4 regions of the Staphylococcus sp. HMSC071G07 genome follow, and region 3 is predicted to be linked to each of the others. Evidence: riboswitches for the same ligand, from Rfam matches in the RefSeq annotation. Region 3 holds a riboswitch; each other region holds the start of a gene.
What was found. Region 3 has a riboswitch for thiamine pyrophosphate ahead of thiC (phosphomethylpyrimidine synthase ThiC). Riboswitches for the same ligand answer to the same signal wherever they lie in the genome.
Positions count from the first base shown of each region.

Region 1: another riboswitch for thiamine pyrophosphate. It lies ahead of tenA (thiaminase II); the one in region 3 lies ahead of thiC (phosphomethylpyrimidine synthase ThiC).
Region 2: another riboswitch for thiamine pyrophosphate. It lies ahead of HMPREF2802_RS08440 (thiamine phosphate synthase); the one in region 3 lies ahead of thiC (phosphomethylpyrimidine synthase ThiC).
Region 4: another riboswitch for thiamine pyrophosphate. It lies ahead of HMPREF2802_RS05010 (ECF transporter S component); the one in region 3 lies ahead of thiC (phosphomethylpyrimidine synthase ThiC).

Region 1 covers NZ_KV804785.1:20,268-28,621, reverse strand. The annotation lists gene HMPREF2802_RS11030 (acyltransferase family protein) at 1-491, shown strand, start outside; gene HMPREF2802_RS11025 (acyltransferase family protein) at 934-2,727, shown strand; TPP riboswitch at 2,808-2,907, shown strand; gene tenA (thiaminase II) at 2,979-3,668, shown strand; gene thiD (bifunctional hydroxymethylpyrimidine kinase/phosphomethylpyrimidine kinase) at 3,661-4,482, shown strand; gene thiM (hydroxyethylthiazole kinase) at 4,475-5,266, shown strand; gene thiE (thiamine phosphate synthase) at 5,266-5,913, shown strand; gene yidC (membrane protein insertase YidC) at 5,993-6,859, shown strand; gene HMPREF2802_RS10995 (HD domain-containing protein) at 7,000-7,677, opposite strand; gene cls (cardiolipin synthase) at 7,727-8,354, opposite strand, start outside.
Region 2 covers NZ_KV804778.1:17,052-25,405, forward strand. The annotation lists gene pcp (pyroglutamyl-peptidase I) at 1-287, shown strand, start outside; gene HMPREF2802_RS08430 (oxygen-dependent tRNA uridine(34) hydroxylase TrhO) at 562-1,515, opposite strand; gene xylB (xylulokinase) at 1,975-3,468, shown strand; TPP riboswitch at 3,559-3,668, shown strand; gene HMPREF2802_RS08440 (thiamine phosphate synthase) at 3,742-4,326, shown strand; gene thiO (glycine oxidase ThiO) at 4,319-5,437, shown strand; gene thiS (sulfur carrier protein ThiS) at 5,421-5,621, shown strand; gene HMPREF2802_RS08455 (thiazole synthase) at 5,623-6,390, shown strand; gene HMPREF2802_RS08460 (ThiF family adenylyltransferase) at 6,390-7,388, shown strand; partial or broken gene HMPREF2802_RS08465 (M20/M25/M40 family metallo-hydrolase) at 7,777-8,354, opposite strand, start outside.
Region 3 covers NZ_KV804768.1:632,582-640,935, forward strand. The annotation lists gene HMPREF2802_RS07445 (beta-class phenol-soluble modulin) at 33-164, opposite strand; gene HMPREF2802_RS07450 (histidine phosphatase family protein) at 748-1,341, opposite strand; gene HMPREF2802_RS07455 (agmatinase family protein) at 1,559-2,500, shown strand; gene HMPREF2802_RS07460 (Nramp family divalent metal transporter) at 2,549-3,766, shown strand; gene HMPREF2802_RS12160 (hypothetical protein) at 3,873-4,049, shown strand; gene HMPREF2802_RS07465 (hypothetical protein) at 4,077-4,277, shown strand; gene HMPREF2802_RS11850 (DUF6440 family protein) at 4,573-4,737, shown strand; gene HMPREF2802_RS07470 (amidohydrolase family protein) at 4,833-5,906, opposite strand; TPP riboswitch at 6,167-6,269, shown strand; gene thiC (phosphomethylpyrimidine synthase ThiC) at 6,620-8,354, shown strand, end outside.
Region 4 covers NZ_KV804768.1:142,433-150,786, forward strand. The annotation lists gene auxA (lipoteichoic acid stability factor AuxA) at 1-756, opposite strand, end outside; gene graF (glycopeptide resistance-associated protein GraF) at 1,270-1,404, shown strand; TPP riboswitch at 1,648-1,752, shown strand; gene HMPREF2802_RS05010 (ECF transporter S component) at 1,872-2,456, shown strand; gene HMPREF2802_RS05015 (ABC transporter ATP-binding protein) at 2,469-3,878, shown strand; gene HMPREF2802_RS05020 (energy-coupling factor transporter transmembrane component T family protein) at 3,871-4,674, shown strand; gene purD (phosphoribosylamine--glycine ligase) at 4,915-6,156, opposite strand; gene purH (bifunctional phosphoribosylaminoimidazolecarboxamide formyltransferase/IMP cyclohydrolase) at 6,180-7,658, opposite strand; gene purN (phosphoribosylglycinamide formyltransferase) at 7,677-8,243, opposite strand; gene purM (phosphoribosylformylglycinamidine cyclo-ligase) at 8,247-8,354, opposite strand, start outside.

The sequences.
Region 1 (8,354 bases), on a different contig from region 3:
AGACTGAGGCAAAAGATTTAGAACCGTTACTCGTGGGTGACTCAGTCATGGTGGATATCGGAAAAGTCTTCCAAGATAAAGTGCCTAATGCGACAATTGATGGTAAAGTAGGACGCCAATTAACTGAAGCCAATGCTTTAGCGACAGATAAATATCAAGATTACACTAACAAAGATAAAGACGTAGTGCTCGAACTCGGTACGAATGGTGACTTTACTAAGGATCAATTAGAAGAATTGATTAAAAACTTTAATGACGCAAATATCTATCTCGTTACTGTCAGAGTGCCAAGAGATTATCAAGATCATGTGAATAAAGAAATGCATAAAGCTGAGAAAAAGCATAAAAATGTTCATGTGATTGATTGGTATAAAGAATCAGAAGGACATAAGGACTATTTCGCTTACGATGGTATTCATTTAGAATACGAGGGAAGTAAAGCATTGACAGATCTAATCACACGTCGATTGGTTGAAGAACATAATAAATAAGTGAGTATAAGAGCAGGACTTTAATCTATAAAGGTTTTTAGTCCTGCTCTTTGTTTTATTCTTTCGGTTTATTGAATTTCTCTCTTAATCATTAATTCTCCGTAAAAATTTTCCTCTTAAGTCTCTACTCCTACACTTCAAAGTATGCTAAAATAAATCTATTCTTTAATTTTCTTATAAGACATGCGAGGCGAAAGTATGGAATAATTTTTAATTGCATTTTAATCTAAAAATATATAACAAGAATGTGAATTTAAGAATCAGTTTACTTCTATAACTTTGTTATTTAATCACATCGACTAGGGGGCATCACACGTCCTAATTCGGTAAATAACTTACACAAATTCGCACGAACCACCACTACGCACATAAAGATTTCCGATTTCCATTGAACTCCAGCACTACCGACTCGATATACATAATAAGAAGGAAAGATGACAGCATGAATACAAATCATGAAATGAAACGTACGCATAAATTGTATAAACCTAAATATATGCCAGGTCTTGATGGCTTTAGGGCTGTCGCTGTACTAGCCATCATTATTTATCATCTCAATAGTCAATGGCTGACGGGTGGCTTTCTCGGTGTAGACACGTTCTTCGTCATATCGGGATATCTGATTACCTCGTTGCTCGTCTCAGAGTATTATCTCAATCAAGGTATTAATCTTGGACAATTCTGGTTACGACGCTTTAAGAGGTTGATACCTGCACTATTCTTCCTTATCGTGATTACGCTCATTTATATATTGATATTTGAACCGAGTATTATCACTGAAACGAAGAAAGATGTCTTAGCTGCGTTGTTCTACGTGTCGAACTGGTGGTATATCTTCCAACATTTAGATTACTTTGATCAGTTCAAGATAGCGCCGTTTAAGCATTTATGGTCCTTAGCGATTGAAGAACAATATTATGTTTTCTATCCAATCATTCTTTATTTATTGTTAAAGTTGAATAATAAGAAACTCGTCATGTCAATGCTCTTCATTATCTCTTTAGTGTCGATGTTGACGATGGCGATATTGTTCCATCTTCATCACGATATTTCGCGCGTTTACTTCGGTACGGATACGCGTCTTCAAACGTTGCTATTAGGTTCGCTTTTAGCTTTTTTATGGCCGCCTTTTAGTCTCAAGAAAGATATTTCCAAAGGTCTAAAGTCGAGCATTGATATCATAGGTTTAGTCAGCACAGTGGTTCTGCTCGTGCTCTTCGTCGTGGTAAAATATGAGAGTAGTTGGCTTTATCACGGCGGATTCTACGCGATTTCACTACTCACGTTGTTGGTCATTGCGAGTGCAGTGCATCCTTCAGGTAACTTTGCGAAAGTGATGGGTAATCCACTCTTTGTCTATATTGGTAAAAGGTCTTACAGCCTCTACTTGTGGCATTTCCTAGTCATCGTATTTACGCACAAGCATTTTGTAGCCGGACAAATCCCATGGTATGCCTATATGATTGATATCGCGCTCATGTTAGCGATGACAGAACTATCTTATCATTGTATAGAGAATCCGATTCGCCGCAAAGGTTGGAAGGCTTTCTCTATTAATCCAATTAAAATCAAACGCTTCGGACGTGGGCTTATTTTACTCGTCTTCGTAGCTTCGATTGCCTTACTCTATACTGGACGTTTCGACTCACTTGCTTCTAAACACCACGAGAAGAAACAAACATCATTTAGCAGTAACAAGAAAAAGCTGCATCAACATCAACCAACGACAGGTCCGAAGATTAATAAAGATACGAAGAAACTCGATTTGAAGAAGATTGAACCATTGTTAATTGGTGATTCCGTAATGGTGGATATCGGTCAAGTCTTCCAAGATAAAGTACCGAAAGCAGTGATCGACGGTAAAGTAGGGCGTCAACTCATTGAAGCGAAACCACTCGTCCAAGGTTCGTATAGTAACTATAATTCACCGAAACAAGACGTTGTTCTTGAACTCGGTACGAACGGCGACTTTACGAAAGAACAACTCGATGAGCTCATCGGCACTTTGAAAGATGCGAATATTTATCTAGTGACCACACGTGTGCCTAGAGATTATCAGAACCATGTAAACAGCGAGATTCACGCCGCTGAGAAACGGTATAAAAATGTACATGTGGTCGACTGGTATGCGAAATCTGCGAACCATACGGAATATTTCGCATATGATGGTAGTCAAGCTTTAGCTCAAGCGATTATCGACAAATTGACTGAAGTGCATAAACAAGAACAACAATAAGATAATAGTTCATATTGAAATTGCAACGCATTCTTTTGCACCACAAGGCTAAATCTGTTATGTTTAAATCAAATAAATCATTAAACTACTAGGGGAGCTAGTAAGCTGAGATGACGGTATGTCAGACCCTTATAACCTGAATTGGTTAGTACCAACGTAGGAAAGTAGTATTTTAGCCTTAATATCAATATGTTTCTGTCTAAAACTACATTCCTACGTTGGAATGTAGTTTTTTATTAGGAGGCATAATGATGAAGTTTTCCGAAGAATTGAAAGAAGCATCACAACCTATTATCGAGGACATTTACAACGATCCTTTTATCCAAGATATGTTACACGGCAAATTGCCTAATGAAGCGGTTTATTTCTATCTCAAAGCTGACGCATCTTACTTACGTGAGTTTGCGAATATCTATGCATTACTCATACCTAAAGTGCCAAGTCTCGACGAAGTGAAATTCCTCGTTGAACAGATTCAATTTATCGTGGATGGCGAAGTTGAAGCGCATGAAATCTTAGCGGATTACGTGAACAAACCTTACGAAGAGATTGTGACTGAAAAGGTTTGGCCACCGAGCGGCGATCACTACATCAAACATATGTATTACAATGCTTATGCGAAAGAGAACGCAGCCCATACGATAGCAGCGATGGCACCATGTCCATACGTTTATCAAGTCATTGCGAAGAGAGCGCTTAATGACAATGCACTCAATCGTGATTCTGTATTAGCGAAATGGTTTGAGTTCTACAGTACAGAAATGGATGACTTAGTCGATGTGATGGATAAATTAATGGATCAATTAACTGCCGATATGGATGACAAAGAACGTCAAGAAGTGAAAGAAAGTTTCTTACAAAGTACAATTCACGAACGCAATTTCTTCGGTATGTCTTACAACCAAGAAGCGTGGAACTATGGAGGTCAAACGCATGAATAAGCCTAAGATTGCTTTAACGATAGCAGGTACAGATCCTACAGGCGGCGCAGGAGTCATGGCAGATTTGAAATCTTTCCATTCTTGTAGCGTATACGGAATGGCGGCGATTACGAGTATCGTCGCTCAGAACACAATGGGGGTTCAACATATTCATAACCTCGAGCTGGACTGGCTTCAAGAACAGTTAGATAGCGTTTTTGACGATGAGCTTCCACATGCAATCAAGACAGGGATGATTGCGTCAGAAGATATGATGAAATTAATTCGTCAATATTTAGAGCGTTATCCTGATATTCCTTACGTGATTGATCCTGTGATGTTGGCTAAAAGTGGCGACTCATTAATGGATGATCAAGCGAAAGGCAATTTACAGAACATTTTACTACCACTCGCAGATGTAGCGACACCGAACTTACCTGAAGCGGAAGAAATCGTGGGGATGAAGATTGAATCTGAAGATGATGTCTACAAAGCGGGACACATCTTTATAGATGAAATTGGCAGTAAGGGTGTCGTAATCAAAGGTGGACATGCGACAAGTCGTACGCATGCGAAAGACTATTTATTCACTCGCGATGATGTCTACACGTTTGAATCACCGCGTTATAATACGAAACATACACACGGCACAGGTTGTACTTTCTCAGCAGTGATTGCTGCAGAACTTGCAAAGGGGCGTACGATATACGAAGCTGTGAAGAAAGCGAAAGACTTTATTGCCTTGAGCATTAAGTATACGCCAGAAATTGGGCAAGGACGCGGCCCAGTAAATCATTTCGCGTACATGAAGAAAGAAGGCTTAGATGATGAGTAAGTTAGATCAATTACGAGAGAATAATCCATTAACTGTGTGCTACACGAATGATGTGGTGAAGAACTTTACAGCAAATGGATTATTGAGTATAGGTGCGAGTCCTGCTATGAGTGAGGCGCCAGAAGAATCAGATGCTTTCGCTCAAGTGGCAGGCGCTTTGTTAATTAACATTGGAACAGTAACGCAAGCGCGCGGTGAGGACATGTTAGCGATTGCTCACACCGCGCAATCGAAAGACTGTCCGATTGTCTTTGATCCCGTTGCAGTAGGGGCTTCGAAGTTTCGTAAGTCCTATTGCAGCAAATTCTTGAAAGTGGTTCGTCCAACAGTCATTAAAGGAAACGCTTCAGAAATTCTGACGCTTCTTGATTCTGACACGACGATGAAAGGAACAGATAGCGCAGATGATTTAGATGCTGTGGATATCGCTAAGAAAGCATACGACAAATTCCACACAGCGATTTTGATCACAGGTGAGAAAGATGTAGTGGTTCAAGAGGGGCGTTGTTTCGAGTTAGCGAATGGTTCGCCATTACTCGCGAAAGTGACAGGTGCAGGTTGCTTGCTCGGCGCGGTCATCGCAAGTTTCTTACAACGTGATCGCCACCCTGATGCGGAATGTTTAATAGAGGCAGTGAGTGCATTCAACATTGCGGCAGAACAAGCGGAGTCATTAGCGAATGGTGCAGGTCCAGGTACTTTTAAAATGCACTTTATCGATCGTTTATCTCATGTCTCAATTAAAGATCTTGAACAGTGTCAGCAAGTGACAGAGGTGTCATAATGTTTAAAGCTACGGATTTAAAAGTTTATTTTATTTGCGGTACACAAGATATTAAGAGTGAGCGTATGATTCATGAAGTGTTGAAAGATGCGCTTGAAGCAGGGATTACTTTATATCAATTTCGTGAAAAAGGACCGACAGCACTACGAGGTGCGGATAAACGTCAACTTGCCGAAGAACTCCTGGCGCTCTGTCATCAATATGACGTCCCTTTTATCGTCAATGATGATATTGAGCTTGCTAAAGCTATTGACGCTGATGGTGTTCATGTGGGTCAGGACGACGCAGCAGTGGCAGAATTTGCTTCTGAATTTGAAGATAAAATCATCGGTTTAAGCGTTGGCAATGTTGAAGAATATCAGCATTCTGATTTGACGCATGTGGATTATATTGGTGTCGGTCCGATGTATGCGACGCAATCGAAAGATGATGCCAATGCACCGGTGGGACCAGATATGATTCCAACACTTCGAGAATATGTAGGCAACTTACCCATTGTCGCTATTGGCGGTATTACGACTAACAATGCCCAAGACTGCTTCAAAGCAGGTGCTGACGGCGTTTCTGTCATTTCTGCAATCGCGCAAAGTAATGACATTCGAGGTACTGTTGCAAATTTCTTACAAAGTGCGAAAGAATCTCAGTAAATCGCCAGTTTTTGTTTTCTACTTCTATACTTGTATGATAGAATAAACTTTGTGTGAATATATCGTTAGAGGTGGAAAAATGAAGAGAAAAGCGCTACTACCTTTGTTAGGTGCAATGTTATTGTTGGCAGGGTGTGATTATTCTAAACCTGAAAAGCAACATGGCTTTTTCTACAATACATTTGTACATCCAATGGATCAGCTCTTGCACTGGTTAGGTACGCACTTTAATGACAACTATGGTCTTGCGATCATCGTCATTGTATTAGCGGTTCGTATCGTCTTACTTCCTTTCATGTTATCAAACTATAAAAATAGTCATATGATGCGTGAAAAAATGAAGATTGCGAAGCCGGATATTGATGCAGTTCAAGAGAAAGTGAAACGTTCACGTACGCAAGAAGAGAAGATGGCAGCAAACCAAGAAATGATGGAAATTTATAAGAAATATGACATGAACCCAATGAAGAACATGTTGGGCTGTCTACCGATCATCATTCAAATGCCTATCATCATGAGTTTATTCTTCGTACTGAAGTATCACCCAACAGGCGGTGGCTTTACAGCACATCCGCACTTCTTATGGTTCAACCTTGCAAAACCTGACATTTGGATTACAATTATTGCCGGTGTACTTTACTTCTTACAAGCATACGTTTCAAGTATGAGTATGCCAAGAGAGCAGAAACAAATGGGCTACATGATGATGATCATTTCACCAATTATGATTATCTGGATTTCTTACAGTTCATCTTCTGCATTAGGTCTGTACTGGTCAGTCAGTGCGGCATTCTTGGTTATTCAAACATTTATCGCAAACATCCATTATTCTAAAGTTGCGCAACGTGAAGTACAGCCTATGATTGATGCTTATAATAAAAACAATGCTGACAACAAGAAAAAAGGTAAAAATACGCAAGTTGTTTCTAATAAAAAGAAAAAATAATGCATATGAGATAAAGAAAAAGTGGAATTTCAAGCGAAATTCCACTTTTTTTGGTGCTAAGAAGAAGCAAGAAGGGGGACTGAAGCTACCTTAAGCCCCCGAATAACCTACATACAATTACTCTCGCTCTGATTCCTCATTCACTTTTTATCCAACTGTGATTTATCGAAATTCCATTCAGTCAGAAATGTTTCTACAAACTGTTTCATAAACTGATGACGTTGTTCCGCTAATGTACGACCACTTTTAGTATGCATTAAATGACGCAGCTTAAACAATTTCTCATAAAAATGTTGAATGGCAGAAGGAGAAAGGGATTGTATTTCATCCTCAGACGCTTGCTCTAATTGGTCGAAAGTCGCGTCACCCGTCCACATCGCTTCGCCACTATGACCTGCATATTGGAACGTACGCGCAATGCCAATTGCACCTAATGCATCCAATCGATCTGCATCTCTCACAATTTGTCCTTCGAGTGATAAAGTAACATGATTATTGCGCCCGCCACGATAACTCATATATTGAATGATGTGGCGTATATTCTCAATTTCTGCGTGAGTCAATTCAATTTCAGTTAAGAAACGCTGAAGCTGTTCAGGCGCATCCTGCTTTATAAATAGTTTCTCATCCACCGTATCATGCAATAAAGCTGCCAAATGAATCACATGCGTATCCGCTGACGCATCTTCTTGATCTGCGAGATAGAGCGCCAAACTCACTACGCGATAGACATGCGCAACATCATGTCCTGAGGCATCGTATTGATGGACTTCTTTCATATATTGCTCAGCACGCCAAATTTGTTCTGTCTTTTCCATAGTATAGGTTTCAACTCCTTTGAAGTTCGTTCATGTTTAATCGTTGTCATTATAAAATAGGTGAGAGCAACTGAGCGATACCTTCTTTAAATTTAATCCATAAACTACGCTGTTGATACAAATCTTTCGTTAAAGGGTAGGATACTTTCATGTCATTTTCAAAAATATGACGTAAACGCGTTGCTATATCACGGTCGTAAATAAAGGCGTTGATCTCAAAGTTTAACGTAAAGCTACGGTGATCAATATTGGTCGTGCCTACACTTGCTACCTCATCATCAATGACCATCGTCTTAGCGTGGAGAAAGCCATTGTCATAATGATAAATGTTTACGCCCGCTTCGATGAGAGATGCAACGTTATTGTAAGTCGCCCAATAAACAAAGGGATGATCCGGCTTATTAGGGATCATAATATTAACATTCACACCACCTAAAGCTGCGATCTTAATCGCATCTAGAAAGGCTTGGTCGGGTATGAAATAGGGTGTTTGAATATAAATAGAATATTTCGCTGCTGAAATCATCTTTAAGTACCCATATTTAATTTGTTCCCAGAATTCATCCGGACCGCTCGACGCAATCTGCATACCGATGTCTCCGCCAGATTCGACATCAGGGAAGTAGCGCTCATCGTACTTGAGCGTATCGCGGAAAGATTGAGCATTCCAGTCCAAC
Region 2 (8,354 bases), on a different contig from region 3:
AAAGGATGGTCGAGGCTATCAAAGAAGCGGGCGTACCAGCGCGATTGTCTAACACCGCCGGAACTTTCGTGTGTAACCATATTCTATATCAATTAGGCTATATACAAGCGACACGTTTCTCAAATATACGATTTGGTTTCATTCATGTACCTTACGTACCTGAACAAGTAACAGATAAACCTAATCAACCATCTATGTCTCTTGAAACGGTGGTTAAAGGTTTAACTGCCGCAATTCGAGTGATTGATCAGCAAGATGAAAAAATTGCATTAGGAGAAACGCATTAAATTGAACTTAAATTTTTCGATTGGAATGAGTGACGTTTGATGGACTTATCATATATTGGTGGGCAACACTAAAGCAAATTGCAGTTATTCAATTTTTGGACGGAGGGGAGTAACAGAATTTCAGCCTCACCGAAAATTTTCTTAAAAATGAATTAGGGGACGCTCGCAAAAAATCAAATAACGCAAAAATGAGATTACTTTTACACTCTGCGAAATCACTAACTAAAAAAGCTACTTCCACTGCACGAGGGAAGTAGCTTTATTGCGTCAAAAATTATTGTTTAGCGAGTTCTTTAAAGTTCTCAAGACGACGTTGTTTCTCTTCGTCGCTAATGTTATGGCGTTTCACATAACGGTTGCGCTCGTCTGCCGCACAATCGTAACTGCATGCGCCTAAGTAGCGTTCTTCGTTCTCTTCTGAAACGAGAATTTGTTTGTTACATTCTGGGTTACTACAGTTGATGTAGCGTTCGCATGGTGTACCGTCGAACCACTCTTTACCAACAACTGTCTTGTTCACGTGGTTCACGTCGACGCTGATACGTTCATCAAATACGTACATTTTACCATCCCAGTATTCACCTTGAGTCTCAGGATCTTTACCGTAAGTCGCGATACCGCCTTCAAGTTGACCTACGTCTTCGAAACCTTCACGTTTCAGCCAACCTGAGAATTTCTCACAACGGATACCACCTGTGCAATAAGTGACAATCTTCTTACCTGAAAGCTCATCTTTGTGATTTCTGATCCAGTCAGGTAAATCTCTGAAGCGAGTGATATCAGGACGAACTGCGCCACGGAAGTGACCTAAGTCATACTCATAGTCGTTACGTGCATCTAGGATGATTGTGTCATCTGATAGTAACGCTTCTTTAAATTCGCTTGGTGAATAATATTTACCTGTGAGTTCTTTCGGGTTTACATCTTCATCTAAATCAAATGCGACGATCTCTTTTCGAGGGCGCACGTGCATCTTCTTGAATGCGTGTTCTTCAGCTTTATCTTCTTTAAATACGATATCTTTGAAACGCTCATCTGAACGGACATGTTCTTTATATTTTTCTGTCGCTTCAACTGGACCTGATAACGTTCCGTTGAGTCCCTCTGTTGAGACTAGGATGCGTCCTTTCAAGCCGAGTGATTTACAGAAATCTAAATGTTCTTGCGCAAATGTTTCTGGATCATCGATAGTTACGTATTTGTAATATAGTAAGACTCTATAATCCATACTCATACTTACCTTCTCCTTTATATTATGATTACTTTATATGTTAACGATAACTCCAACGCTTTGAAGTGAATAATTGAAATAGTTGCTAAGCGATAATACTACTCATTAAGGGGAATTAAACTGTTTAACAGTAATATTCTAACATGTATGTCAAACCTATATGAGCGAGTTGCCTATAAAGATTTACGAGTAGTTACGACCTCCTTAACACTCTCTTATTATGCCTTAAGAAAGTAGGGTAGGGACACTATTTTGTTTCAGTAGCAACTTTGCCATATAAATATCACTTTTTAGACATCGGGCAGACTGCTCACCCTGTTAAAGCGCATGGTTGTCCCATTTTCAACTCAACCGCCTAGCCTTATTTAGGAGTTGTTTTTCTAGAAAAGGTGTGATAAATCTTAAAGATAATAAGAGAGCTAGAAAAAATTCTGAAGTAAAGGACGAGTGTGAACAGTGAAAGAAGTAGTGTTGGGCATTGATATTGGTACAAGTTCAGTGAAAGCGATTGCGGTCGACAAGCAAGGTGCAGTCGTAGCTGTAGCGAAAGAAGATTTGAATATTTATCATGATTATCCAGGTTACAGCGAGCAAGATCCTGATGAATGGTTTGAAGCAGCGACTTCTTGTGTGAAGCAACTTCGCCAAGACGAAGCGATGGCTCATTACGTCATCAAAGGCTTGTCATTCTCAGGGCAAATGCATGGTTTAGTGCTATTGAACAAGGATTTGAAACCACTCCGTAGAGCAATACTCTGGAATGATACACGTTCTTCAGAGCAGTGTAAACAGATTATTAATCAATTAGGGAATTACGTGCTTGGAAATCCAGTTCTGGAAGGCTTTACGTTAACAAAATTATTGTGGGTAAAAGCGCACGAACCTGAGAATTGGGAACAAGCTCATGTCTTTATGTTGCCGAAAGATTATGTGCGCTTTAAATTTACAAATCAGATCAACATGGAATACTCTGACGGTTCAAGTACGTTGCTCTTAGATCCTGTAACGAATGCATGGTCGAAAGAAACAGGCGAACGTTTCGGCATGAAAGACATTTACCCTGAGTTGGTTCCTTCGACGGCGAAAGTGGGTCATATCACGACATCGCTTGCACAAGAACTCGGCTTAGAAGATGATGTTGCAGTCTTCGCTGGTGGAGGAGATAACGCATGTGGTGCTGTAGGCGCTGGTGTGATGAACGCGAACGAAACGCTATGCAGTATTGGTACGTCAGGTGTTGTCTTATCGTGTGAGACAGAAAAAGATAAGACGATGTATCACAATATTCACATGTTTAAGCACGCGAAGATGCACATGTCGTACGCGATGGGCGTCACGTTAGCAGCTGGCGATAGCTTGAGTTGGCTGAAACGTATCGTCTTTCCTAATTTGGACTTTTCAGAGATTGTAGATTTGGCTGCGCAATCGCAACCTGGTAGCAATGGTTTGCTCTTCGCCCCTTATCTATCAGGGGAACGCACGCCGCATGGTGACGCGAATATCCGAGGCAGTTTCATAGGTCTTAGCGGGATGCATACGGAAGCAGATATAGCACGTGCTGTCCTAGAAGGTATTACTTTCTCGCTCTATGATTCAATTGCTTATTTGCGCGAAACTGGTAAAAATATTTCAGAAATCGTAGCAATTGGCGGCGGTGCACAAAGTGAATTCTGGCTTCAACTACAAGCAGATATCTTTAATGCTGATATTAAAATTTTACGTAACGCGGAAGGTCCGAGTATGGGTGCGGCAATGATTGCGGCTTACGGTTTAGGTTGGTTTGAATCGTTAGAAGATTGTGTAGAACAATTTATTGAATACGGTGCAGTGTATCATCCTGATGCTAAGCGTCACCAACGTTATCAGCAGTTTTACAATTTGTATCAACAAGTTTATCCGCAAACGAAAGACATTACAAAAGGTCTGTTAGAGTTAACGCGTAAGCAGTAAGGTTTCTAATTACACTCTTGAATCCGCTTGCAAGATAGCTCGGCTTGCGTTAATATAAAAATTGAATTACGAACTGAATAGAAATGAGTAGTGAACCACTGGAAGTGCTTTTGTTAAAGGCTGAGATTAAAGTATCGACTTTAGAATTCCTAGAACCTGATCCAGTTCATACTGGCGTAGGAAAGTGGCGTTCAACGAGTTGATAAAGCAAGATGCGTAGACGTTATTTTTCTAGCCGGAAAAATAACGTCTTTTTTATTTGGGGTGACGACTTTGTTTATTGCAATCACACCGTATCGAAACTTAACAGTACAAGATTTAGAACACTATCGTGAACTTGCCACTGACATCGACGGTCTAATACTACGTACGCCTATGCCGATGGATCAACTCGAACAATGGATTGAACAGATAGTACGACAAGGCTTTCCAAAGGATAAATTGATTGCGCACAATGACATTCAGCTATTGGAACGCCAACACTTAAGTGCGATTCATTTTAAAGAAAGTGCTGAAGAACTAGAATCATTTGTCGACACACACCCTAATATTCGCGTTAGTCAGTCTACGCATTCGGCAGCCACAATCCAAAGGGCAGCAAATTTAGACCTTGACTTTGTGTTGTATGGACACATTTTTCCTACAAAGTCTAAGCCAGGGTTAGCGCCGAGGACAGTCGAAGAAATAAAAGAGGCAGTCGCTCAGCCCATACCAGTGGTCGCGTTGGGAGGAATTACGCTCACGAATATTTCACAATTGCCGAAAGGATTTGCAGGTATCGCAGCTATTTCGCTATTTGAAAATGTCACGACGTCAGAGATGAAGGCGTTGAGAAAGGAATGGTCCGATTATGTATGATGTCATCATCATAGGATCTGGAGTCATGGGAATGTCTATCGCACGAGAGTTGAGTGCGAAACAATTGAACGTTGCGGTGTTGGATCGCGATGTACCAGGTAAGCATGCATCGTATAAAGCAGGCGGCATGTTAGGTGCGCAGAATGAGTTCACGTATTATAGCCCGCTATACGAATTAGCGAGAGAATCGCAGAAACGCTTTGAAGGGTTGAGTGAGCGCCTCAAAGAAGAGGTCGGTATCGATATCGAGTTTAAACAAACTGGGCTTATCAAATTAGCAGCGCAGTCTGAAGACAACGACTTTGTCGAAGCCCAATCACAATTCTTAAGCAAGTATAATCCGCTCGTTCGTGATTTAAATCGTGAAGCATTAAAGCGCCATACAAATGGTGAGATTGATGTCACTGGGTTAGCCGCTACGCTCATTCCGGACGACCATCAAATCAATGCGAATAAGTATACGAAAGCATTGCTCAAGTCATTGAATAAGCGCAATGTACATCGCTGGTACCAGACTGAGGCGCAAGCGATTGAACATACATCTTCAGGTTATGTGGTGCACACGGATCGCGAAAGTTTAACGGCCGAACAAGTCATCGTTGCAGGTGGCGCTTGGAGTGCAGATTTACTTGAAGATGAGGCGTTGAAACGACAAGTTACAGGTGTGAAAGGTGAGGTGCTGCTCGTTGAGAATCCTGACCTCAAACTTGAAACAACGGTCTTTATGACGAATGGCTGTTATATAGTACCGAAGAATAAATCGCGGTTTCTCATTGGGGCGACGAGCTTGAGAGACGATTATTCAGTCGGTGTTTCTGAAGCAGGTAAAAAATGGCTATTTGACGAAGCATGTGCCAAGATACCTGGTTTGCGTAACAGTAAAGTATTAAAGCACTGGTCAGGTGTCCGTCCATATACACGTGGTGAACAGCCGATTATGGACGAAATTGAAGAAGGTCTGTTCGTCATCACCGGACATTACCGTAACGGTATTCTGTTATCACCTGTTATCGGGGAACTGATGACAGAATGGCTCGTTGACGGTCAGAAACCTGGCGCCTTAAATGACTTTGCATATGTAAGAGGTGAATTAAATGAAGTGTGTGATTAATGGCGATACGTTCACTTTCGATAGTGAATTGTCCGTACATGATGTGATTCAACAGCTTGAGTTAGATGAGAAGCGCGTCATTGTTGAGCACAACGAAGATTTGCTCAAGCGAGATCAATATGAGCAAGCCATCGTGAAAGAAGCGGATAAATTAGAATTGTTAGAAGTCGTAGGAGGCGGTTAATATGTTTAAAATTGGAAATTTCGAGTTCAAATCAAGATTATTTTTAGGAACAGGAAAGTTTGAAGATGAAGAGACACAAACGAAAGCGATCGAAGCGTCTGAAACAGAAGTACTCACATTCGCAGTACGTCGTATGAATTTATACGACAAGTCTTTACCGAATCCATTAGCGAATGTGGATATGAGTCAATTCACTACTTTTCCAAACACAGCAGGAGCTAAGACAGCTAAAGAAGCGATTCGCATAGCCGAAATTGCGAACCATGCAGGTGTGTGTGACATGATCAAGGTAGAAGTGATAGGGGACGACGAAACGTTGCTACCTGATCCATTTGAGACATACGAAGCATGTAAAGTGTTGTTAGACAAAGGGTACACAGTTTGCCCATACATTTCAAATGACCTCGTGCTAGCGAAACGTCTCGAAGAGTTAGGTGTACATGCAGTGATGCCACTCGCTTCACCAATTGGTACAGGACGCGGTATCAACAACCAGTTAAACTTGCGTTATATTATCGAGCAAGCTAATGTGCCGGTCATCGTGGACGCAGGTATCGGCTCTCCGAAAGATGTGGCTCAAGCGATGGAACTAGGTGCTGACGGTATCTTGTTAAATACTGCAATTTCTAGTGCGAAAGATCCAGTTAAAATGGCTGAAGCAATGAAACTAGGCATTCATGCAGGCCGTCTAGGATACGAAGCTGGTCGCATTCCTGTGAAATATACTGCGCAAGCTTCTAGCCCAACTGAAGGATTAGGCTATTTATAATGACACGCTATGCACGACAAGCGCGCTTTAGTCCATTCGGTGAACAAGGACAATCTCAACTAGAAGCGCTCCATGTTCTGATTATTGGCGCGGGTGCTTTAGGAAGTCATACGGCTGAAATGCTTGTGCGCATGGGGGTAGGACAACTGACCATTGCTGATATGGATATTGTGGAAACGTCCAACTTACATCGACAAGCTGTATATGATGAGCAGGATGTAGCTGAAATGTTGCCTAAAGTGGAAGCGTTGAAACACAAATTAGCTACTGTGAATTCTCAGGTTCCGATTTCTACATTATATATGGAAGTCACACCAACGAATATTAGTCAGCTCATTCGTGATACGCAACCTGATGTCATCATTGACGGTATGGATAACTTTAAAATGCGTTACTTGATTAATGAAGCGGCTTGCGATGCGCAAATTCCGTGGATTTACGGAGCAGTGGTCGGCAGTAAAGGAAGTGTGTACGCTTTTGACTTTACTGGCCCTTGTTTAAAATGCTTATTCGGCGAGATGCCTGAAACGGCTGAGAGTTGCGCAATTAATGGCATCTTGCCACCTGTAGTGCAACAGGTGGCAAGTATGCAAGTGTCAGAGTTATTACGATACGCCAGTGGTAACGGTTTTTCAAAAAAACTTGTGACGATCGATACCTTCCAAGTCAAGTATCAAACGATGAATGTTGACGCTTTGAAAGATACTGACTGTCGTGTGTGCAGCCAACACGATTACCAGTTATTGAATCATAACGAACACCATCCGATAGAAGATTTGTGTGGCAATGCCATTCGATTTCGTTTTAAGCCTCAAGTCTTCGACCATGCTGAATTACTTCCAGGAACGATTGTGAAAAGAAATAACTTTGCTACCATTATCCATTATCAAGATTATACCCTTACGTTATTTAAAGATGGACGTATGAATGTGCATGGTCTGACAGAAGACACAGATGTTAAGACACTCTTTAATACTATCAATAAAAGTTTCAAATGATTTCGCGTCATAACAAACTTATGGGAGAACGATAAATATAAGATACATGAAGGAAGTGTGGCAAGTCACTTCGCTACGTTACGACTAGGGTATTATTATGAACAAATCTGATACTTATTAATGTATAAAGACGCAAGCACAACGAGAGAACAATGAGAAGTTCTCTTATTCCCATTCCTATAACCGTATAATATAAAGAGGTCGGAGCCCGTTTCCGACCTCTTTATTTATTTGGGAGGTAGGAGTGGAAAGTTTCATATCACGAGATGCATAGAGTATATGCATTTTTTACTATGCCGGACGTCTTAATTCTGTCATTTCGACTTACAATCGCTACTTTTATTAACCTTTTTGCGGTGATGCATACCAAGATTTTAAAAATCCCTCAAGAACCTGCAGGCATATCTGGATAAGATTTCGTCACAGCCCAATGTCGCTCGAGTTCATTTAACGCTTGAATAACCTTGGACATCTTCTCAATCGCACTGGCACCGTACAGACCGCCCCCTGCATGAATCATTTGGTGACGCGCACCATCGTGTACGGTCTTAGCGCTTTTAACGGTAATCCAACCTGTAATGACACCACCTTGACCTTGGGCAACTTGTTCACTTGTATCGAGGACCAATCCTAAATCCGCTTGAGGTGCATGTTCGCAGGCTGTCTTCGTGCCAGCTTCTCCGACTTCCTCGCCAACTACAGACTGCACAATAATGTCACCTTGAGGTTGGATATGCTCATGATGTAACTTTTCTAATACATATAATAAGGAAGCGACGCCACCTTTCATATCTGCGACGCCGCGACCGTATAAGTAATCATCTACTTGCGTCAGTTCGAAAGGTGGATAGGTCCAATCTGAGCTGTCTCCAACATGTGCGACATCGACGTGTCCATTAAGGATGAGTTTAGGTGCTGTAGGATCGCTTCCCTTCAACGTCGCATTAATCACACTATCGTTCTCAT
Region 3 (8,354 bases):
AGCATGGTTGGAACTCCTTCACGCTTTCGGAATTAACCGAAGAAACCAGCGATGAAGTCAACGCCTTTAGCTACTGCTTCAGCGATGCTTGTTCCCATTGTAGCCCAGTCTTTATCAAGACCTGCTTTTACTGCGTCTGAGATAGAACTTACGATACCTTCCATGATTTTCACCCCTTTCTGTTGTCTTCTGAACTGTTAACTATAGTGTAAGGGATAGAACGTAACTGTGGTAAATGAGTGCCTAGATGTACGTAAAACGTACCTAAGTGTAACATTTTGGTCATAAATTACACGCTCACTATTCCAATCCGTTGATTTTCGAGTATTTATTTACTTCAAAGATGTATTTTTACTCTTAAAATAGTTAGCGCACTTCTTAATTAAGCAAAATTTTTTCAAACTTTTTTGCTACAACTGGGTTATAGTTTAATTCGTGCTACTTATTACGGGCATTCGTTTCGTAATATTTATATCTATCACGCCATTGCTTCCGTTGAATTCGTATGCTTTTAATGAGCATCTTGGATTAAATGCTTGAGCGTGCCTTAAAGTGTGACGGTGAAATTCGAAATTGCGTCTCACGCTTAAGAATGTTCTCACGCTTTCACCAATTAAGAAAGCCGGTTACGCTTATCCGCTTCAGACACCATCACTTTCTCTCCTACCAGTAAAAAAGTCCGCAGATGTTACCGAAACATCTACGAACTTCACTCGTTCCTACATATATAATGTACTCGAACTGCACTTACATTTTACCTATCTCTTTATAATGAGAAAGATGATGCGTCATATTAAAGTCTTGAACATGCCAAGCACCATCGCGGAGAGTAATCATACTCATACTCCCATTCACTAAACTGTGGCGTGGTATTTCCATATCGTGCGTGCACATCGTTCTCAATAAATAATTAATTACAGCACCATGAGAAACGACAATCACCTGACCATGAGAATATTCCGCTTGAATCTCATTCAACGCGGCTCGTAAACGCTGCTCCAAATGTGCTTCTGTTTCCTGTTGAGGATAAATTCGATCAGGGTAAGCTGTTAGTCTCTCTTCCACGGTCATCCCCTCTGCTGTACCGAAACTGCGCTCAATAAAGTCCTCCATCTCCAATAGAGGAATCTGTAATTGTTCTTGGATGAGCTCAGCCGTACGATATGCACGACGCAAAGGACTCGTTACGATAGCTGACCATTGTTGACCGCTCAAAGCTTTCGCACATTCTTTCGCTTGCTGAATACCGTTGTCATCGAGTTCTGTATCCGTACGCCCTTGGAGCTTTCCAAGTTGATTCCATTCCGTTTCACCATGTCTCACGAGGCAAATTTCCGTCATCCGTACACTCCCTTTCTTGCGTTAACTCTATCATAACTGTCCTCTAACCTCTGCGACAAAGATTTCTTTCTGAATCCTCCACTTCCATTTACTTTAATTCACTCAGTGCTTAATATCTTAATTATTAACTAATCATTTCACTATGTAGTTTTCAGATTTATTTGAAAAGGCAAAGAGATAACTATATAATAACTAACAATAAAGGAGTGGGTAGTTTATGAAAAATAATATTTACGGTAATACACCGTGCTTTTTAAATAGTAAGAACTTGGTTCAATCTGGAACTTTAGATACTGACGTCATCTTCTATGGTGCACCTTTCGAAGGTGAAAGTACTTGGGGAGATTATACAGGCGTTGAACTCGGACCGAAACAAATTCGTTTGAGTTCTGCGCGTTATAGTTGTTATTTACCAGAACTCAATCATATTGATGTGAGCGAACACCTTTCTCTCGGAGATGCTGGAGATGTTCCGTTCGTGGCACATAATAATGAAGAAAGTTATCACAACATCGAGACTTTTACCCAAAACTTGTGGGAAAGCGGTAAGTTTCTCGTCGGATTCGGCGGTGAACATGGGGTGACCTATCCTATATTGAAAGCTTTGACGAATACAGGTAAGAAAGTCGGCATCATCCACCTCGATGCACATTATGATAATATGCCTGATTATGAAGGTGAAAAATTCGCGCGTAACACACCTTTTATGCACCTCTATAAGACTGAAGGTGTGCGTAATGAAAGTATTATTCATACTGGTATTCACGGGCCACGCAATCAACCTGAGACGGGTCGCTATGCGGAAGAAGCTGGCGCAAAGACGCTGACGATCAATGATATTCGCGCCGCTAAAGATTTAAAGGCTTTCGCTAGATACATTTACGAACAAGCGCAACAAGATGTAGATGTGGTGTACTTAACTATTTGTAGTGATGTCTTGGATTTCGCCTTTAACCCTGGAGGCCCAGTAGATGGCAACGGTCTCTCTTCTTTCGAATTACTCACGCTCATCCACGAATTTGGCAAACTCGGTTTATGCGGAATGGATTACGTTGAAGTCTATCCAATGAATGACGCTAATCAGAACTCTTCACACTTCGTCTCTACAGCTGTATTGTACGTCCTCGCTGGTCATGTCGCTTATTTGAACAATAATTAAACATCGCGCATTTAACTATAACTCATATGCGCACAAGGGGTTGGGAGTATGTTATCTAAAGGGATTCAAATCTTGAAAGCACTAGGGCCAGGTATGATTATCACCGCTTCCTTTATCGGACCTGGCACCGTCACTACGATGACACAAAGTGGGGCTGGCTTTGGTTACAGTTTACTTTGGGCAGTCGTCTTCTCTGTAATAGCGACTATTGTCGTTCAAGAAATGATTATTCGCCTATCTTTAGTAACACGCGAAGGACTTGGGGAAGCCATTCAGTCGTTACTTCAACATAAAGTGGGCAAATTCATTCTCGTGTGGTTTATCTTAATCGTCGTAACGCTCGGTTGTGCTGCCTATATTAGCGGTGATTTAATTGGGACGTCACTTGGAGCAGCCTACTTGTTACACTTACCGAAACATGTCGTCGCCCCGATTATTGGGATTATTATTTTGTTAATTGGTGTGCTAGGGAATTATGATTTTTTAGAAAAAGTCATGATTGTACTGATGGTCATCATGGGACTCATCTTTATTACAACGATGATTCTTGTGCAGCCTGATGTTGGCGCTATATTTAAAGGTGCGTTGGTTCCTACTGTACCAAACGGATCTATGTTGACGGTTATCGCTTTGATCGGAACTACTGTAGTTCTTTATAATTTCTTTATTCACTCTACTGCAGTTCACGAACGCTTTCACAGTATAAAAGCGCTGCGCTTTGCGCGTTGGGACACCGTTCTTTCAATTACGATTGGTGGAATCATTTCAGCAGCGATCTTAATTTCAGCTGCTACGTTAATTCGAGGTGAAGAAGTATCGAGTGTCATCCAGCTCGCTCGACCTTTAGAACCTATCTTAGGTCAAGCAGCACCCTACGCAATGAGTATTGGCTTGTTTGCCGCAGGTCTTTCTTCTGCTCTCGCTTCTCCAACAGGTGCAGCTGCTACGATTAGTAGTTTACTTGGTTGGAAAGATGGCATGTCGAGCAAGAAATATAAGACCGTCTTTGCATGCATCATCATCGTCGGCATTATTTCTTCTGCTTTAGGATTCGAACCGCTTCAGGTGGTACTTGTCGCACAAGCATTAAATGGAATGATCTTGCCGATTGTTGCGATTGTGATCTTTATTATCGTCAATCGCCGTCGTCTACTCGGCGACTATGTCAATAACTGGAAATGGAATGTGATTGGTGGACTTGTCGTTGCAGTCATTACTTTTCTCGGTGGTTATAGCTTAGTGGATGCTGTAGCGCAATTATTTTAGCTTTAATTATACCCAGCGTATATAATGAATATAAAGAGAAAGACTTTGTTATTAAGGCACTTCGAAATATGTTACGCTACAACTACCCAGAATGGAGTGAAGATCCTTGCGTTCAAACATCACGATGTTATTACTAATCATCATAGGCTGGATTCTTGGAATCACGTTGATTGTGAGTGGTTTCATCAATCACCACTACGTTGTTATGAGTGTCGGTATTGTGGGACTAATCATGAATATCTACTATTATGTTCAATATCGCCAAAGATCCAGAGAAGATTAAGAACGCTAACGAAAGGAGTTGAAGGTAATGGATAACAGTATGCTATCACCTTTAGCGACAATTGTTACGTTGATTGTGGCAATTATCATGCTCATCATGGCTTTAGTCGGTCATCATTCCGTCTTAGCCTTCTTCGCGTTAATCTTGGTTCTTCTACAACTGTTTAAAGTCTACGTTAATTATAAGAAGAACTTTACGCACGAGGATGATAGAGACCATATTGAATAAGGATTTGTGATTGTTAAAACTGCGCTGTAATAAGAGCGCAGTTTTTCTATATGTATACGGGGGTTAGGCGAATTTGCGGGCCGCGACGCAATGTTTTATCACTTATAACAATTCTTATATTTATAGTAGCTCTAGTTGGCTATCACCATTTACTAGCATACTTTAGTCTGGTATTAATAATACTACATGCTTTGATTATAAAAAGAATGACGAAAGGCAATATGGAAAGTATGAATCATTATTTAGAAAGTGAGGTAATACTATTTTTGGTAAGGATAAAGATGAAGACCGTTTCGTGACGGAGAAAGCTTCGAGTGATAAGAATGTTAGAACTTATATACTAACCGACAAAGTGACTGGAAATCAGTATTTAGCAAGTTGGGTTTCAACAGGTGGTGGTCTCACTCCTCTACTTGATGAGAATGGGAACATTAGTAAATCAGACCGATACCCTGAATAATTTAAGAGCTGGATTTCGTTTACCCCTATCGTTAGATTTAAGTATAAATATACGTCGTTTAACATGGGGAACACTAACGGAATCCAGCTTCTTTTTTATGAGAATAGTTGTTTGCTATTTCGGTTAAATATACTTTCTTTTTCTTCTTCAGTGAAGTAATTTGTACGACTTATATCTTGCTGCATTTTATCTATCCAAGAATCTGGCGCATAATGCGCATCTGAACCGAAGAGCACATGTGACACATCTGTCGTTTCTTTTAAGCTTGCAAAGGTCGCATCCCCTGTCGAAAGCGCTGTATCGTAATAGAATCGACTAAAGTATTCCGAAACGGTTGAGTTTAACGTATTCCAGTCATCAAGACCATGTTTATACTGCTTAAACATCTTCGCATATTTCACAGGGTGTTTGATAACCGTCTTCACTAAATCTTTCTTCTTACTCCCCATCATCGGCTGTAAACGCGATTTCGGATCTTCCATAATATAGCGTTGTGTCTCTAACGCCTCATGAATACGCCATTTCAGATACGGTAACGTTCCACCTGCATGCGCGAGAATAAACTTCAACTGATCATAACGTTCCATCGTGCCACTGAGTACAAGGTTCGTTGCTGCGCGTGTCGTATTAAACGTAAATTCTTCGAGGAAATCTGCAAAGACATATTGCGGTTTCGCAACTTTATCTGACGTTGAACTTGGATGTACAAAGACGATACCTTGATGACGGTTAATCTCAGCCATCACTGAATCGAACTGATCATCACCTAAATACGCATCGCCATAGTTAGACAATAAACCAACGCCATCTAAATTTAATTCTTCAAGCGCATATTTCACTTCCGCGATAGACTCTTTGACATGCGGCATAGGGAGTAAAGCGAAACTTTTGAAACGCCCAGGATACTTCGCCTTGAGTTCAGCTTGGTATTCATTGACTTGACGTGCGACTTTCGCTGCTTTCTTTTTCTTAAAAGGAAGTGTCGCTGGCTCTGAAATTGAAGTCACACCGACATCAATACCTAACTCGTCCATCATTCGTAGACTATCTTCAGGCTCCCAATCTTTAATAGGATAACCACCTGCTGTCGTTACGCCAATCTTCTTCAATGCATGTTTATAAATTTGAGGGATAATATGATGATGAATATCTACTATTTGTGGAGACATGGTAAAACCTTCTTTCGGGATAATGTATTAGTTTCTACTATTATATTTTACTACTTGAACAATAGTAAACGCACTTACTCTCCAATATAAAATACAGATTAAATCAGAAGAAAATATATGTTTCTAAGAGACGCTCATAAGTTAATGTATTATTGTTTTTACTTTTTATAAAGCTACTTACAAAAGTATGTAAAGTTATTCATTCAATATAAGTTTGTAACTTCTGTTAATTATTGCTATGATATAAATGTAATTTCATATTACATTGCTAGGGGTGCTTTAAAGTGCTGAAAGAGGAGGATTCCTCAACCCTTTGGACCTGAACTAGATAATACTAGCGTAGGGAAGCAAATGAACGTACGAAGAGTAGTGAATATACAAGGGCTTAGTTGCTCTACTCTATCGTTTTGTAAGTCAATCCACGTGGGATTTCATATGGATAACGCGTGATTAGTGCGAGATTTATCATTATTAAGCACTTGCAGAATAGATAATGGCTTACACACGAGACGTCTCTATATGTCGTTCTTTGCGCATTCCTTCTTAAGGATGTGCTTTTTTAATATTTACTACTTAATTATAGAAATCAAATTGATTATATTCTTAACTGCCACAATTCACCTGCCTATCAGTTGATTTCTCTTAACCGCTTCTCTTGAACCTCTCCACTTAAGCCCTCCTAGCGCAATTTAATGGAGGAGGACTTTAATTTCATGAAACAAGAAAATATTGAACTTCAGAAAGCATTTCCCGCGAGTGAACGCGTATTTAGACAAGGTATGGATAGCGATATCAAGGTGCCTTTTAGAAAAATAAACCTCTCAGAAACAGTCTTTGAGAATGAAACGCGCACAAATGAACCACTCTATGTCTACGATACTGCAGGACCTTATCACTCTAAAGATTACGAAGTCGACGTCTTCAAAGGTATCCCTAAGACGCGTGAACAATGGATTGAAGATCGACAAGATACGCAAACGTATACCGGTCGCCGTGTACAGTCGATTGATAACGGCTTTAAAAAAGCAGGACATAAGAAGTTAGTTGAACATCCATTTGAGTATGACCCTAGAAAGTCTAGTAGCGACAAACCTGTTACTCAAATGTACTATGCCCAACAAGGCATCATCACGAAAGAAATGAAGTTTATCGCTTGCCGTGAAGACGTCGAACCGGAGTTCGTTCGTGAAGAAATCGCTCGTGGACGTGCAATCATCCCAAATAACGTCAATCACCCTGAATCTGAACCGATGATTATCGGTAAGAACTTCCAAGTGAAGATTAATGCGAATATCGGAAACTCTGCTGTCTCTTCATCTATCGAAGCAGAGATTGAGAAATTAGTGTGGGCGATTCACTGGGGCGCTGATACGATCATGGATCTTTCTACAGGTAAGAATATTCATGCGACGCGCGAATATCTTTTACGCAACTCACCTGTCCCAGTAGGCACTGTACCTATCTATCAGGCATTAGAAAAAGTCGATGGTGTCGCTGAAGATTTAACATGGGAAGTCTATCGCGACACGCTCATCGAACAAGCTGAACAAGGCGTAGATTACTTTACTATCCACGCGGGTGTCCGCCTGCAATACGTACCGATGACAGTCGATCGTCTCACAGGTATTGTCTCTCGTGGTGGTTCAATCATGGCGCAATGGTGTTTAGCGCATCACGAAGAAAGCTTCTTATACGAGCATTTTAGTGAAATATGCGACATCCTCGCTCAATACGATATCGCAGTGTCCCTAGGAGATGGCTTGAGACCAGGTTCGATTTATGACGCGAATGACGAGAGTCAAATTGCGGAGCTTAAGACATTAGGTGAACTGACAGATATCGCTTGGGACCATGGTGTGCAAGTGATGATTGAAGGTCCAGGTCACATTCCAATGCATAAGATTAAGGAGAACCAAGATTTAGCAGACTTCTACTGTAAAGAGGCGCCGTTCTACACTTTAGGCCCGCTAACGACAGATATCGCTCCAGCGTATGACCACATCACTTCAGCGATTGGTGCTGCGAACATCGCGAGCCATGGTACTGCGATGTTATGCTACGTGACGCCGAAAGAGCACCTCGGTTTGCCGAATAAAGACGATGTGCGTGAAGGTGTTGTTACCTACAAGATTGCGGCACATGCGGCTGATTTAGCTAAGGGGCTTAAAAATGCTGAAGAGCGCGACCATGCGATTAGTAAAGCGCGCTTTGAGTTCAGATGGATCGACCAATTTAATCTTTCATTAGATCCTGAAAAAGCTAGAGAATACCACGACCAAACTTTACCTGCTGAAGCTGCTAAAGTGGCACACTTCTGCAGTATGTGTGGACCTAAATTCTGTTCAATGAAGATTTCACATAATATTAGAGAAGAACATCAAGAGAAGTTAGAAGGTATGAAGGAAAAGGCCGAAGAGTTTAAAGAACAAGGAAGTAAGATTTATCATT
Region 4 (8,354 bases), 490 kb from region 3:
GTGTTTAATACGTTCTTTCGTTTGGTTCGTCATTGACTCTTTGTTCGTCCGTGATAATTCTGGTTCTTCTTCACCTAACTCTTGCTTAGTTAACGGAAGAGAGCGACGTAAGAACAAGAAGTTCCAAATCGCCATTTGACCGAGTAACCACATCACTAAGAAGAAAGCATTCACACTCAAGATGTCAATCGGGATAATATCATTATTGTCTACACGGCCATATAGCACAACTTGCGTGATAAGGTAAGAAATACCATAGCTAAAGATAATCCATAAATAATGATATTTACGATGATTCGGATTTAAATCATCTTTATAAACGATATAACCAATGTGAATGATAAAAGGAATCACAAAGATAATCGCAAAGAAACTATAAACTTGCGTCATCAAGACGAGTGTAATGATAAAGAATAGTATTCCGATGACTAAGAAGAATACAGAAATATCATAGTCGTAAGAAGTTGTTCTGAACAACAGAATACCTATACCGATAACTAATAAACCGAACAGAATGATGATAATCGCACTGACGATTGGAAAGCTACCAATAAACGTACTCATTACTCGAATAATTTCTGCAAAGAATGCGTTAATAAAGTCCCATACATTATGTATGTTTAAGTTGATCTTATCTTTCCCATTAAGCATGTGAATGAAAGATAAATTAAGTAATATAATAACACCTATTAACAGTGCGACTGCACCGATAATATAGCTGTATATAATTTCGGCGTGTTTTTTAAGGAAAGACATTCATTTCACCTCAAAACAATTATATATGAACATATCCATGTTGTCTCTATATCGTACAAGAAATAGGTCTAGAGACCGAAATTTCTCACACTTTTCTCGCTTATGATTAAACATGAGCTACAATGTCTGTTTCAGTATGTAAAATCATTGAAACAAGTAACGATGGTGCTTTGTCACACCAATTTATAAATTTAAGTTCTTTTCTGTAAACAAGCTGAGTCGCGATTTGTATTCTCGATCCCTACTTTATCTGTAAAAGTAAATGAAGCGTTTATAGCACACAGCAATCGCATTTGAACTTGAGCTTACCTTTCATGTGTGCACACTAACGCTTTGTTCGAATGTGAGATAAGTATGTAAATTATAACGCACGCGACCTATCAACTCAACTTACTTCTTCTATTTCCATTTCGCCCAGTAAAGAAACAGATTTTACAACATTATTGTGTGTAAATTATTTAAAACGGGTATAATACTAATGGTAAGAATAATCAACAAAGGAGCCTGATTCCCATGACAAATGAAGATAAGAACAAACAAGCAGCTGAACAAGCAAAAGAACAAGAAGAGCAATTAAAGGATAAGAAAGAACAAGCTGAAGATAACGTTAAAGAAACAAAACAGAACGTCCAAGATTCTTTAGATTAATAGCCAAACATCGTTCGAATTCTACACATTTTATTCGTAAGATAAACACAAACCCTATAATTATTAGTCGCAAGGCACGCGTCACTCACACCTAATATCATGTGGCGCGTGCATTTTCACGTGCTTTTTAATGTAATTATACTACTCTATGACCCCACTAAACCGAACTTCTCTGACATATCTCAAGAAAGCCTTGACAATCGTTCTCAACCAGTCTACATTAGAATTAAATTACAAATCAATCTAACGCACTAGGGGTGTTATGTTATAACTGAGATGAGGTAGAACCTCAAACCCTTTGAACCTGATCTAGATGATACTAGCGTAGGAAAGTGAGCGATTACTATTATGTTAAGCTCTGCCTTTTATGACTCGGCAGAGTCTTCATCCAATGTTTATTTCTTTCTGTTTGTTTTTCGCGCAACTTCTAGATGAGGTTGTGCGTTTTTTATTGGGAGGAAATAGATATGACAAGAGCTTCAAGAGGTTTAAAGCTTTCCGACATACTCGTCACAGTCTTAATCGCAGTCGTCTTCGCGATTATTTATAACGTTTGGAATTTCGTATATGATTTTTCTAAAATATCTGGTTTACACGTAGAAGAAATCGTCTACGGCATGTGGTTTATGGCAGCGGTCGTTGCTTATCTCATCATTCCTAAACCTGGTATCGCAATTCTAGCTGAGTTTGCAGCAGGTGCTGGTGAAACCATCGTCATGGGCCGCTTCGATGTCCCTACGATGATTTACGGTTTACTCCAAGGTGTCGCTTGTGAGGTTATCTTCCTCATCTTCCGCTACAAATCACGTTCAGCTGCAGTAGCTATGCTTGCTGGATTAATGGCAGCGATTATTACCTTGCCACTCGACTTCGCGTATGGCTACCTCAATGAGTTGACAGGTTGGAACTTAACACTGTACATCGTCTTCAGATTAATCGGTGGTCTGTTAGTCGCAGGTTTACTGTCTTACTACATCGTCAAGGTGCTGGATCAGACCGGAGTAACCAAACTCTTCAGACCTGCATCTAAAAAAGATTACGATAACTTGTAAGGAGACGATACTGTGCTATCGACTAAAAATTTACGTCTGAAGTATCCGAATGGTGAACATAAGATCTTCGACGGTCTCAATTTAACAATTCATGACAAAGAGAAAGTACTCTTACTCGGTCCCTCTGGGGCGGGTAAGAGTACATTATTAAATGTGTTAAGTGGCATCGTTCCTGAATTAATTGAACTTCCGATGAAATATGACGACTTACATATTGATGAACATTGTGGCATGATTTTTCAAGATCCTGACACACAGTTCTGCATGCCGAAAGTGAAAGAAGAACTCGGCTTTATTCTTGAGAATCGACAAGTGCCACGTTCCGAAATGGACCAAGCGATTCAACGCGCTTTAGATTCAGTAGGTCTCAATGTTGATCCTGATCAATACGTAAACCAGCTCAGCGGCGGTATGAAACAGAAATTAGCGATTGCAGAAACGTTACTGCAACAAGCTGAGACCCTTTTCCTAGATGAGCCAACAGCTATGCTTGATACAGAAGCCACAGCTGAATTGTGGAGCAAGATCAAAGATTTCTGGGAAGACCAAACTGTCGTGATCGTGGAGCATAAGGTTGAACATATTTGGGAACACATCGACCGTGTCATTCTACTCAATTATAACGCCGAGATTATTGCTGATGACAAACCCGAAGCAATTCTCGCTCAACACGAGGAGCTACTGACCGAGTACGGGGTATGGCATCCAAATGCATGGGATTATGCGCCCAAAGCACAGGATACATCCTCCACCCCTACTGAGCCTGTCTTTCATTATCAAGATGGAGCTATTCGTCGCGGTAACAAGACGTTGATCGCTCTTGACGAATTTACCGTTTCCTTAGGTGAGTGGATCACGATTACAGGTAAAAATGGTACCGGCAAAACGACATTGCTCGAATCTATGATGCAGTTAATCAAATACGATGGCAAGATGATCTATGACGGACATTATTTAAAGAAAATCAAGGATGCAGCGCAACATATGTATCTCGTGTATCAAAATCCTGAACTACAGTTTATTACGCAATCCGTTTATGATGAAATCTTTATTCAATTTAGTCAAAAAGATAACAAGAAAGCACAACAACAAACGAAAGAGATGTTACGCTTACTCAATTTAGAACGTGTGCAGAACCAACATCCGTTCGAATTGTCTATGGGGCAAAAGCGTCGTCTGAGTGTGGCAACTGCGTTAAGTTCACCAGCAGATATCATCATGTTGGATGAGCCTACCTTTGGATTGGATAGCCATAATACTTTTAACTTGATCCAACTCTTCCAAGAACGTGTAGCACAAGGTCAGACGATTATCATGATTACACACGACCCAGAAATTATTGCACGCTATCCTTCTCGACAAATTCACGTCGAAGATCAGCAGTTACATGAAGTAAGAAAGACAGGTGATATGCATGTTTGAAGCGTGGAAAGTACGCAACACCTTTGTCCATGATGTCAATGTAATTACGAAGATTGTGATGGCGATACTCTTATTCGTCTTCGTCATCTTTATTCACCAATTCGATATCATGATTTATACAACGATACTGATGTTTCTGTTTCTAGTCTTATTTAACGGCGTACAGTTTAAAGTTGTAGGTATCTTCACCTTCTTCGCAATTTTGTTTGCGATTATATCGTCATTATCGATGATTCTTTATGGAGAAGGAACACATACCCTATTTAAACTTGGTTTCATCCATATTACACGTGAGAGTTTCATTCGCGGTATACATTTATCGTTACGTTTATTAACGGTCTCCTCTATGGGGATACTGATTTCATTAACTTCTGAAATCGTCATGATTTTTTACAGTATGATGCAGCACTTAAAGGTGAAACCGAAGTTCGCCTATGCGTTTATGGCAGCCATTCGTATGGTGCCCATTATGATCACATCATTTATTCAATTGCGTCATTCACTCAAGATGCGTTATCAAGTTATAGATGCACAACACTATCGAGGGCTGAAACGTTTGAAACATTTGTTTATCCCGTTGCTCAGTCAGAACATTCGCCGTGCACACCAACTTTCTGTCGCGATGGAGATGAAAGGCTTCCAAGATGGTCCACGTACGTATTACTACAAAGCACCATTTTCATACAAAGATATCGTGTTTATCGTTGTGACCTTAGCATTACTCGCCATCAGTTGTTACCTGGCACACGTGCTACCACTGACAGGCATTCCAGATGTACGTAGCCATAATTTCTAGCTATTTTTCTTAAGTTTTGTAAAAGGCGAGCGGATTTGGCAATAGAAAATGATGGCTCTTAGCCGATAGCAGCCAATCCCTTTTATCACTAAACAATGCTGAACTTTGAGACAATCATTGACATTCACCACATCTCAAAAACCCCGTTCCAAACAATTCATGGAACGGGGTTAAATTATGTCTCATTGTACATTCATCTACATTAAGTTAGCATGCTCAGCACTCAATTACTACTCTAGCTTAACGTAACGCTTTGTCACTAATATCATTACGATAGAATAAAGCATCGTTAGCTACGGGTTCTACTGCTTCATAAGCGGCTTTCTTCGCTTCAGCAATATCTTTGCCTTCTCCTAAAGCTAAGATTACACGGCCACCTGAAGTAACGAAGTGGTCACCTTCTTTTTTCAAACCACTCACGAAATATTTACCTTCATCTAAAGTGAAGCCAGAGACTTCTTTACCTTTCTCATAGCTACCAGGATAGCCTTTAGACGCAAGCATCACACCAACAACAGCTTGATCTTTCCACTTAAAGTGAATTGGTTGTTTCGCGTCTAAGTCGAGAATATGTTGCATCAAGTCGCTTTCCATACGTGTGAGTAAGACTTGAGCTTCAGGGTCTCCAAAGCGCGCATTAAATTCAATCACTTTCGGACCTTCTTTAGTGAGAATCGCACCGATGTACAATAATCCGAAGAAATGATAGCCTTCTTGCTCCATCGCTCGAGCAATCGGTTGTGCAATTTGACGATTCGTTTCTTCGATGACTTCTGAGCTGATATGTGGGACAGGACAATAAGCGCCCATACCGCCAGTGTTCGTCCCTTGGTCATTGTCGAACGCACGTTTATGATCCTGCGCAATACAATCGAATGGCACGGCGTAGTCTCCATTTACGAATGTCATGAGCGAGAATTCTTCACCTTCAAGGAAAGTCTCAAAAACTACAGTTTCGTCGTTTGTAGGATACAATTTTTCAACCGCTTCTGCTGCTTCATCGTAATTGTCCGCAATAATAACGCCTTTTCCTGCCGCGAGACCATCTTTCTTTAATACCACTGGATAGTCGCAAGATTGAATATATGCTTGCGCTTCTTTCTTGCTAGAAATTTCACGATAGTCAGCCGTAGGAATATCATACTTAGCCATCAATTTCTTCGCAAATGATTTAGAGCCTTCAATTTGCGCAGCTGCTTGCGTTGGACCAAAGACTTTAATATCTACGTCTAACAAGCGATCTGCTAAACCTTCAGTCAATGGCTGTTCAGGACCTACAACGACCCATTCAATACCTTGTTGTTGCGCGAAATCAACGATGTCATCATGTGCACTTTCAGCAATATCAGTGTGAACTTCAGCGACTTGAGCCATCGCGTCACTGCCTGGAATCGCATGAACTTCGTCAACGAGTGGCGATTGATTTAACTTATGTGCAAGTACATGTTCGCGCCCACCTGCACCAATCACTAACACTTTCATCTTTCTACCTCCTGTAGTTGAGATTAATGTTTAAAATGACGTTCTCCTGTCGTTACCATAGCAATGCCATGTTTGTTGGCCATATCGATAGAATCTTGGTCTTTAATTGAACCACCTGGTTGAATAATTGCTTTGATACCATGTTTCGCTGCGAGTTCTACCGTATCATCCATTGGGAAGAAACCATCAGAAATCATCGCGACATTATCATCAATACCAATTGCTCTTTCAATCGCAATTTCAGCAGAACCTACACGATTCATTTGTCCTGCACCAATACCAACAGTTTGTTGTGGATTGCTGAGGATCACCGCGTTACTTTTAACTGCTGCAACAACTTTCCAGCCTAAGAGCATCGCATCCCATTGCGCTTCAGTAGGCTCTGCATCAGTTACGACTTTCATATCTTCACGAGTGATTGTAGAGTGGTCTTTCTCCTGAACGAGATAACCACCAGAAACAGATACGAACTCTTCTTCATCATCATTGACTGACATATCAATTTCTAGCAAGCGGATATTCTTCTTCTGTTGTAATACATCAAGTGCATCTTGAGAGAATTCCGGTGCAATGACGACTTCTAAGAAGATACTGTGTAATTGCTCAGCAAGTTCTTTACCTACTGGACGGTTAAGCGCAACGATACCGCCAAAGATAGATTGACTATCCGCCTCATAAGCGCGGTTGTAGGCTTCTTCGATAGTGTCGCCCACACCTACACCACATGGGTTCATATGTTTCACCGCTACTGCAGCTGGCTGTTCAAAGGATTTCGCCAATGTTAATGCAGAGTCTGCGTCTTTAATGTTGTTAAAGCTTAATTGTTTACCATGAAGCTGTTTTGCTCCCGCAATCGTATTCGGAGCATCAGATTCACGTACGAAGTAAGCAGATTGTTGTGGATTCTCACCATAGCGCAGTGATTCTTTACTATCTTTAAAAAAGTTAACAATCGCATGATCGTAAGCATTCGTATGTTCGAACACTTTAATCATCAATGATTTACGATACGCTTCATCTAACTCGTCGTTTCGTAGTCGTTGGATCACTTCATCATAATCCTCAGGATGTACAATCGTTGTCACATGTTTGAAGTTCTTAGCTGCCGCACGTAACATCGTTGGCCCACCGATATCGATGTTCTCAATTGCATCCATTTCTGTTACATCCGGATTCGCCACTGTTTCTTGGAAAGGATAAAGATTGACGACTACCATATCGATGAGATCAATATCTTGCTCTTTCAATTGATCAAGGTGTTCAGATTTATCACGATCAGCCAATATACCACCGTGAACTGCTGGATGTAATGTTTTAACTCGTCCATCCATAATTTCGTCAAACTGTGTTAACTTTGAGATCGATTGAACAGGTACACCTGCTTCTTCGATTGCGCGCATGGTACCTCCAGTAGAATACAATTCGTAGTCCAATTCAGTTAATGCTTGCGCGAAATCTACGATACCTGCTTTATTCGATACACTTAATATTGCTTTCTTCATTACGTTATTTCGCCCCTCTTATTGAATAATTTCAGCTATGACTTTCGGATAAAGTTCATATTCGAGTGATTTCACTCGTTGTTCTAAGTCTGCTTTCGTATCATCTTCATAAATTGGGCACTGACGTTGCTCAATAATTTGGCCCGTATCCATACCACTATCAACATAATGGACAGTAGTTCCGGTTTCTTTGTCACCACTAGTAAAAGCTTGTCCAATCGCATCAACGCCCTTGTACTTCGGTAACAATGACGGATGGATATTCAATATTCTACCTTCATACGCGTCCAAGATGGTTGCGCTGATCAACTTCATATATCCTGCTAGAATAATCCATTCAACGCCCTCAAGTTGTAACTGCTTAAGGATCGCTTGCTCATAGTCAGCTTTAGAGTCGTAGTCTTTCAATACTGTGATGTGAACATCTAAATCAAATTGCTGCGCACGCTGGATACATTCCGCTTCAACTTGATCAGTATACAGTGCAGTAACCTCAATATTAGGTAATTCACCTGCTGTCACACGTTGCATAATGTTTTCGAAATTTGTGCCTGAACCAGAGGCAAAGATTGCTACTTTAACCATAGATTAAACACCTTTCACCGTAATCGGTTCTTCTGCTTCAGTTATCGTACCGATATGGAATGCTTCAACATCTTCTTTGGCTAGGATGTCTATCACGCGTTCAACGTCTGC